Regions from separate parts of the Streptomyces sp. NPDC002776 genome, predicted to be linked through region 1. Evidence: riboswitches for the same ligand, from Rfam matches in the RefSeq annotation. Region 1 holds a riboswitch; the other holds the start of a gene.

What was found. A riboswitch is a leader RNA that binds a small molecule or an ion and turns the genes downstream of it on or off. The one in region 1 is predicted to bind glycine.
Region 2: another riboswitch for glycine. It lies ahead of gcvT (glycine cleavage system aminomethyltransferase GcvT); the one in region 1 lies ahead of gcvP (aminomethyl-transferring glycine dehydrogenase).

The regions. Positions count from the first base shown of each region.
Region 1 covers NZ_JBSFVG010000011.1:10,180-13,559, reverse strand. The annotation lists gene gcvP (aminomethyl-transferring glycine dehydrogenase) at 1-1,574, opposite strand, end outside; glycine riboswitch at 1,748-1,844, opposite strand; gene ACWD11_RS22055 (PRC-barrel domain-containing protein) at 1,958-2,332, shown strand; gene ACWD11_RS22050 (DNA polymerase IV) at 3,257-3,380, opposite strand, start outside.
Region 2 covers NZ_JBSFVG010000010.1:268,029-271,408, forward strand. The annotation lists gene ACWD11_RS21850 (enhanced serine sensitivity protein SseB) at 40-831, opposite strand; gene ACWD11_RS21855 (AAA family ATPase) at 899-1,567, opposite strand; glycine riboswitch at 1,743-1,838, shown strand; glycine riboswitch at 1,839-1,947, shown strand; gene gcvT (glycine cleavage system aminomethyltransferase GcvT) at 1,985-3,103, shown strand; gene gcvH (glycine cleavage system protein GcvH) at 3,202-3,380, shown strand, end outside.

The sequences.
Region 1 (3,380 bases):
GGCTCCATCTCGGTCGTCGCGTTGAGCTTCATCGTGCAGGAGCCCAGCGGGATCATGCCGCGGTCGAGCGCGTAGTCACGGTCGGCGAGGCGGCGCAGGTAGCGCAGCATCGCGGTCTCGGAGCGGTACTGGTGGAAGACCGGGTGGGCCAGGAACTCGTCCCCGCGCACCAGCGCCGCCGGCAACGCGTCCTCGGCCCGCGCGTCCAGCGCCTCGACGTCCCCGTCCACCCCGAAGGCGCTCCACACCGCGGTGAGCTGGGCCCGGCCGGTGGTCTCGTCGCAGGCGAGGGAGACGTGGTCGGCGTCGACCAGCCAGAGGTTCACGCCGTTCTCCCGCGCGGCCGCGACGACCTCGGCGGCCCGACCGGGTACCCGCACGGTGAGCGTGTCGAAGTAGGAGCCGTGCACGACCTCGACTCCGCCGGCGGTGAGCCCCGCGGCCAGGATCGAGGTGTACCGGTGGACCCGCCGGGCGATGCTCTTCAGCCCTTCGGGCCCGTGGTAGACGGCGTACATGCCGGCCATGACGGCGAGCAGCACCTGCGCCGTACAGATGTTGCTGGTCGCCTTCTCCCGGCGGATGTGCTGCTCACGCGTCTGCAGCGCGAGCCGGTAGGCCTTGTTGCCGTCGGCGTCCACGGACACCCCGACCAGCCGCCCGGGCAGGCTGCGCGCGAACTTCTCGTGCACGGCCATGTAACCGGCGTGCGGACCGCCGAAGCCCATCGGCACACCGAAGCGCTGCGTGGTGCCGATCGCGATGTCCGCGCCCAGCTCGCCGGGGGAGGTCAGCAGCGTCAGCGCGAGCAGATCGGCGGCGACGGTGACCAGCGCGCCGAGCTCATGGGCCTGCTCGATGACGGGCTTGATGTCCCGCACGGCACCGGAGGCGCCCGGGTACTGGATGAGCACGCCGTTGATCTCGCGCGAGGCGATGCCGTCCGGAATGCCCTCGCTCAGGTCGGCGACGACCACCTCGACGCCCGTGGGCTCGGCCCGCGTCTGGATCACGGCGATGGTCTGCGGAAGGGCGTCCGCGTCGATGAGGAACAGGCCCTTCTTGTTCTTGCCCATGCGCCGGGACAGCGCCATGGCCTCGGCAGCCGCCGTGCCCTCGTCGAGCAGTGAGGCACCGGAGGTGGGCAGCCCGGTGAGCTCGGCGACCATCGTCTGGAAGTTCAGCAGGGCCTCCAGGCGGCCCTGCGAGATCTCCGGCTGGTACGGCGTGTAGGCCGTGTACCAGGCCGGGTTCTCCATGACGTTGCGCAGGATGACCGGCGGGGTGAAGGTGCCGTAGTAGCCGAGCCCGATCATGGAGTCCAGCACCTGGTTGCGGTCGGCGAGGGTCCGCAGCTCGGCGAGCACCTCGGCCTCGGTCCGCGCACCCGGCAGGTCGAGGGCGTCGGCGTTCTTGATCACATCCGGCACCGCGGCGGCGGTGAGCTCGTCCAGCGAGCCGTAGCCGACCTGGGCGAGCATCTTGGCCCGAGCCTCATGATCAGGACCGATGTGACGCTGCTCGAAGGGGATCCCTTGCTCGAGCTCGGAGAGCGGAATGCGATAGGCGGTCATTGCGGAGGCCTCCTGGTCGACACGACCTTCGAGGGGCACCACGGCACGGGTACCCGGACGGCCTCCCCCTCTGTCATCTCAACCTGAGAGCTTCACCAGGGCATGAGGGCGCCCGGCTTTCACCGTCGGTGAGAGCGGAAGCCGTCGACACCCGCTCTGCTTTCCAGAGTGACCTCGTCCGTGCGGTACGTGGGCCTGAGAGATTCCGGGGAGGATTTGCTCCTTCGGCGCCTCCGGATGGTGTCCGGAGGACTCTCCCGCACGGGGTCAGCAGCCGCTGTCAGCCTACCAGCGAGGTCAACGCCCAGGCGTTCGAGTGGCCGCGCACCCGAATGTGCTCTTTCGTAGTGCTTACGGATGAGTTGCGACCAAGTGGAGGGCACGTGCAGACCGACATCGATCCGCGCAACCTGATCGGCCGCAAGGCGTTCGACCGCAACGGTACGAAGCTCGGCACCATCGACGAGGTCTACCTCGACGACGCCACCGGCGTACCGGAGTGGGCAGCCATACGAACGGGCCTGTTCAGCAGGGACGCCTTCGTCCCCCTGGAGCCCAGCGAACTGGTGGAGGGCGCCCTCCGCGTCCCTTTCGACCGCTCCCTGATCAAGGACGCCCCCGACTTCGGAGTAGGCCGCCACCTCTCCCCGGAACAGGAACTCCAGCTCTACCACCACTACGGCCTGGACCTGACCTCCCCCACACCCCCCGACTACGACTTCGGCAACTTGGCAGGCACAGAAGAAGCAGACACCTAAGCCCCCCACGTAGCCCCCGCAACGCGACCGCGCACCCGACACCCCTCGTGCCCCGCACCGACGCGCCCCCTGGCAGCCCCGGGATCTGGGCCTCCGCTCCCCTCCGCTCCCCGCAGCTAGGCGCCCGCGCCCGCGCCGCCCCGCAACTGCCTACCTGCACGCCCTCGCAGCGGAGCAGCCGCGTCCCTCGTGACCCAGGGTAGCCAGGCCGTCGTCGCGGATCCAGCGCTGCTCGGGCGCACCAGCTGGGTGACGACGTCCCCCGCCGCCCCGCAGCTGGGTACCCGCACCCCTCGCGCAGCCCCAGTGCTGGGCCTCCGCGTCCCTCCTATCCCCGCAGCTGAGCGACCGCGCCCCCGCCGCCCCGTAGCTGCACCTGCACGCCCTCGCAGCGGGACGGCCGCGCCCCTCCTGGCCCAGGGCAGCCAGGCTGTCGTCGCGGATCCAGCGCTGCTCGGGCGCACTAGCTGGGCGACCGCACCCCTCGCAGCCCCAGGGGCTGGGCCTCCGCGTCCCACCTCGCCCCGCAGCTGAGCGACCGTGCCACCACCGCCCCGTAGCCGCCTACCTGTCTGCCCTCACAGCGGGACGGCCGCATCCGTCGTAGCCCCCTAGCTGAGTGACCGCGGCCCCCGCCGCCCCGCAGCTGGGTGACCGCACTCCTCGCGCCCCTGGCTGCATGACCGCATGCCCATAGCTCCGAGTCGCGTGCCGTGTATCCCCTAACCCGCAGCCGCACATCCCTCAGCCTGTTGCCCACAGCCCTACAGCCCATCGCCCGCACAACCCCCGGCCCGCACCCCCAACCCGCCGCTGCGGGCAGTCGTGCCGCTGGGGCGGCACGGGTGGGCTGGGCCCCTCGGGTGAGGCACCCGGCCAACGCGGGCGAGTGCACCAACCCCCCACCAACACCGCCCCCGCCCCTCACGCCCGCACCTCATCCACAGCAACCCCCGGCCTCCGCGGCACCAACGGCAACGGCTCCGCAGGAACAAGCTCAGGATCATCGACCCGAAACGTCCGCACCCGCCCCGGCCCGGACTCCGGC
Region 2 (3,380 bases), on a different contig from region 1:
CGCACATCGACACAGCCCCGCGCCCCTTGTGTCCCTCGACTAACCACGCGTGTAGAAGGGCCGCACTTTTTCCCGCATCCATATCGCCACCGGGTCCTGGGCCGCCATGTCCAGGAGGATCAGGTTGACGGGCCACTTGGTCGGGACCCTGCCCAGGGCCCGCCCCAGGGCGTCCATCGGGGCCGTGCGCAGGTCGCCCTCCCAGTCGGAGAGTTCGACCCCTATGAACATCACCGGGTCCGCCGTCTCGATGGCGGCCAGGCAGCGACGGGCGGTGGTGACCACGCCGGTCGTCGCGAACTCGGCGGAGGCGGCGGACAGGAAGTCGACCGGGTCGTCCTGCCAGTCCGGCTCGTACAGCTTGACGCGGCCGCCGCTCGCCGGGCCGTCCAGCGGGGTGCGGCCCACCCGGCACAGCTCGGCCACCGCCGGCGGCGGAAGGGGGATGCCCACCATGCCGTCCGGGTTCACCGCGATGCCCACCTGCGGCGGCAGCCCGCGGGCGAACTCCACCGCCGGGGCGATCGTGTACGACATGTGGGAGCCGACGACCTGGCGGAACTGTTCCTCGGAGCTGAAGACCGGGACATAGGCCTGGCCCTCGATCTCCAGCGTGGGCAGGTCCAGCGGGCCGCTGTGCGGGCCGCCGCCGGACGGCAGCGGGACCCACAGGAAGCTGCGGCCGAGGACCTCGATGATCCGGCCGCCCGCCGTGGGGACGCCGAGGGAGGCGGAGAGCACCTCCTCCAGTTCGTTGCCGGGCCATCCGCCGTGCGGATGGGGGTGTGCCTGCGCCGGAAAGTCCGCGGGGAGATCCGCCGGGAAGTCCATCTGTCTGACCGCCTGCCCTGAACCACTGATGTGGCTGAAAAGGCTAACGCCTGCCCGGCCGCCCGGGTCAGCCCGTGAAGCCGATCCGCCGCAGCGCCCCCGCCGCCGGCCGGTCGATCAGCACCGCCGAACCGCAGCCCGGGGGCAGCTCGCCCTGCTCCACCGCGCGCAGCAGCCGGCCCGCCGCCGAGCGGTGCCGCAGGAAGGCGTACCGCGAGACACCGCGCCCGCGCTCGCGCTGGCCCTCCAGCGCCTCGTCCGGGGTGACGTCCAGGAGCAGCAGATGCAGCAGGCCGCCGCGGCGCCGCGCGGTGCGGGCCAGCCAGCCGCGCACCCAGGCCTGGGTGCCGCAGTCGTGGACGACGACTCCCTGGTCCGAGCGCAGCGCGCGCCACAGCCCGGCGTAGTGCGCGAGCCGGACCAGGGGCCGGTAGACCGCGTACGGCAGGAAGCCCGGCATCCGGGCGTCCCAGCGGTCGCGGGTGTCCTGGGAGTCGATGCGCGGGCCCTTCACGGTCCGCCGCATCAGCGTGGACTTGCCGCTGCCCGGCAGGCCGGTGATCACGACCAGGTCCCGGGGCCCGAAGAGCAGGGCATGCGGGCTGCGGCCGTCGCGTGCGCGCAGGTCGCGGACGACGGGTGCGGGCAGCGTGCCGCGGGCTTCGAGCGCCGGGGCCGTGGGCTGCTCGGGCAGCGCCAGGCCCGACGTGGTCGCGTACGCCGTGGTCCTGTTCACCGTGATCGTCCTCCTCCGGGTCGGGATCTCCCCTCCCCACTGAACGTAAAGAGAAGGTAATGGGCGATCTCTCGCGTTTTCGTGTGCGTACCGCCACAAGCCGGTTACAGAAGCGGCCTGCCCACGGACGCCCCGGTCATGCAATGATGGCCGCGCCAACTGCATACCGGCCGTTCGAATCCGCGCGGGAGAGTTCCCAGCCTTCAGCTGGGGCGCCGAAGGAGCAAGTCCCTCCCTTGAATCTCTCAGGCCCCGTTACCGCGCGGGCGAGGCACATCTGAAAAGCGGACCGCCCTTTGCCGGTGGTCCCACCCAAGGTGCAAGTCATGCCCCGCGTGGTCATGACGAACCTCTCAGGTTCCGATGACAGATGGGGAGGAAAGACCTCGCCGTCATGCCCTGGGAGACGACCGTCCGATGAGCAGTTCCGAACCCCGCCGTACCGCCCTCGATGCCCTGCATCGCTCGCTGGGCGCGACGATGACCGACTTCGCCGGCTGGGACATGCCGCTGCGTTACGGCTCCGAGCGCGACGAGCACACCGCCGTGCGCACCAAGGCCGGCCTCTTCGACCTCTCCCACATGGGCGAGATCACCGTGACCGGCCCGGAGGCCGCCCGGCTGCTGAACTACGCCCTCGTCGGCAACATCGCCTCCGTCGGCGTCGGCCGCGCCCGCTACACCATGATCTGCCGGGCCGACGGCGGCATCCTCGACGACCTGATCGTCTACCGGCTCGCCGAGACCGAGTACATGGTCGTCGCCAACGCCTCCAACGCCCAGATCGTGCTGGACGCGCTGGCGGATCGTTCCGCCGGCTTCGACGCCGAGGTGCGCGACGACCGGGACGCCTACGCGCTGATCGCGGTGCAGGGCCCGGAGTCCCCCGGCATCCTCGGCTCGCTCACCGACGCCGACCTCGACGGCCTGAAGTACTACGCCGGGCTCCCCGGCACCGTCGCGGGCGTCCCGGCGCTGATCGCGCGCACCGGCTACACCGGCGAGGACGGCTTCGAGCTGTTCGTGGCGCCCGCCGACGCCGAGAAGCTGTGGCAGGCGCTCACCGAGGCGGGCGCGCCCGTCGGCCTGATCCCGTGCGGCCTGTCCTGCCGGGACACCCTGCGGCTGGAGGCGGGCATGCCGCTGTACGGCCATGAGCTCACCACCTCGCTGACCCCCTTCGACGCCGGTCTCGGCCGGGTGGTCAAGTTCGAGAAGGAGGGTGACTTCGTGGGGCGCGAGGCGCTCACCGAGGCCGCCGAGCGCGCGGAGAGCAACCCGCCGCGGGTCCTGGTCGGCCTGATCGCCGAGGGCCGCCGCATCCCGCGCGCCGGGTACCAGGTCGTCGCCGACGGCCAGGTCATCGGCGAGGTCACCTCCGGCGCCCCCTCCCCCACGCTGGGCAAGCCGATCGCCATGGCCTACGTCGACGCCGCGCACGCGGCGCCCGGCACGGCCGGCGTCGGCGTGGACATCCGGGGCACCCACGAGCCGTACGAGGTCGTGGCGCTGCCCTTCTACAAGCGCCGGAAGTAGCCACCGGGCGTGACCCCGGACACCTTTGCGCTGGTCACGCGCGCCTTCTGCAGTCCCCCCTTCATCAGCACTCCCCCGCGTACAGGAGAATTCAGGCCATGAGCAACCCCCAGCAGCTGCGCTACAGCAAGGAGCACGAGTGGCTGTCGGTCGCCGAGGACGGCGTCTCGACGGTCGGCATCACGGAGTACGCGGCCAACGCGCTCGGTGACGTCGTCTTCGCCCAGCTCCCCGAGGTCGGCTCCACGGTGGCCGCGGGCGAGTCCTGCGGCGAGCT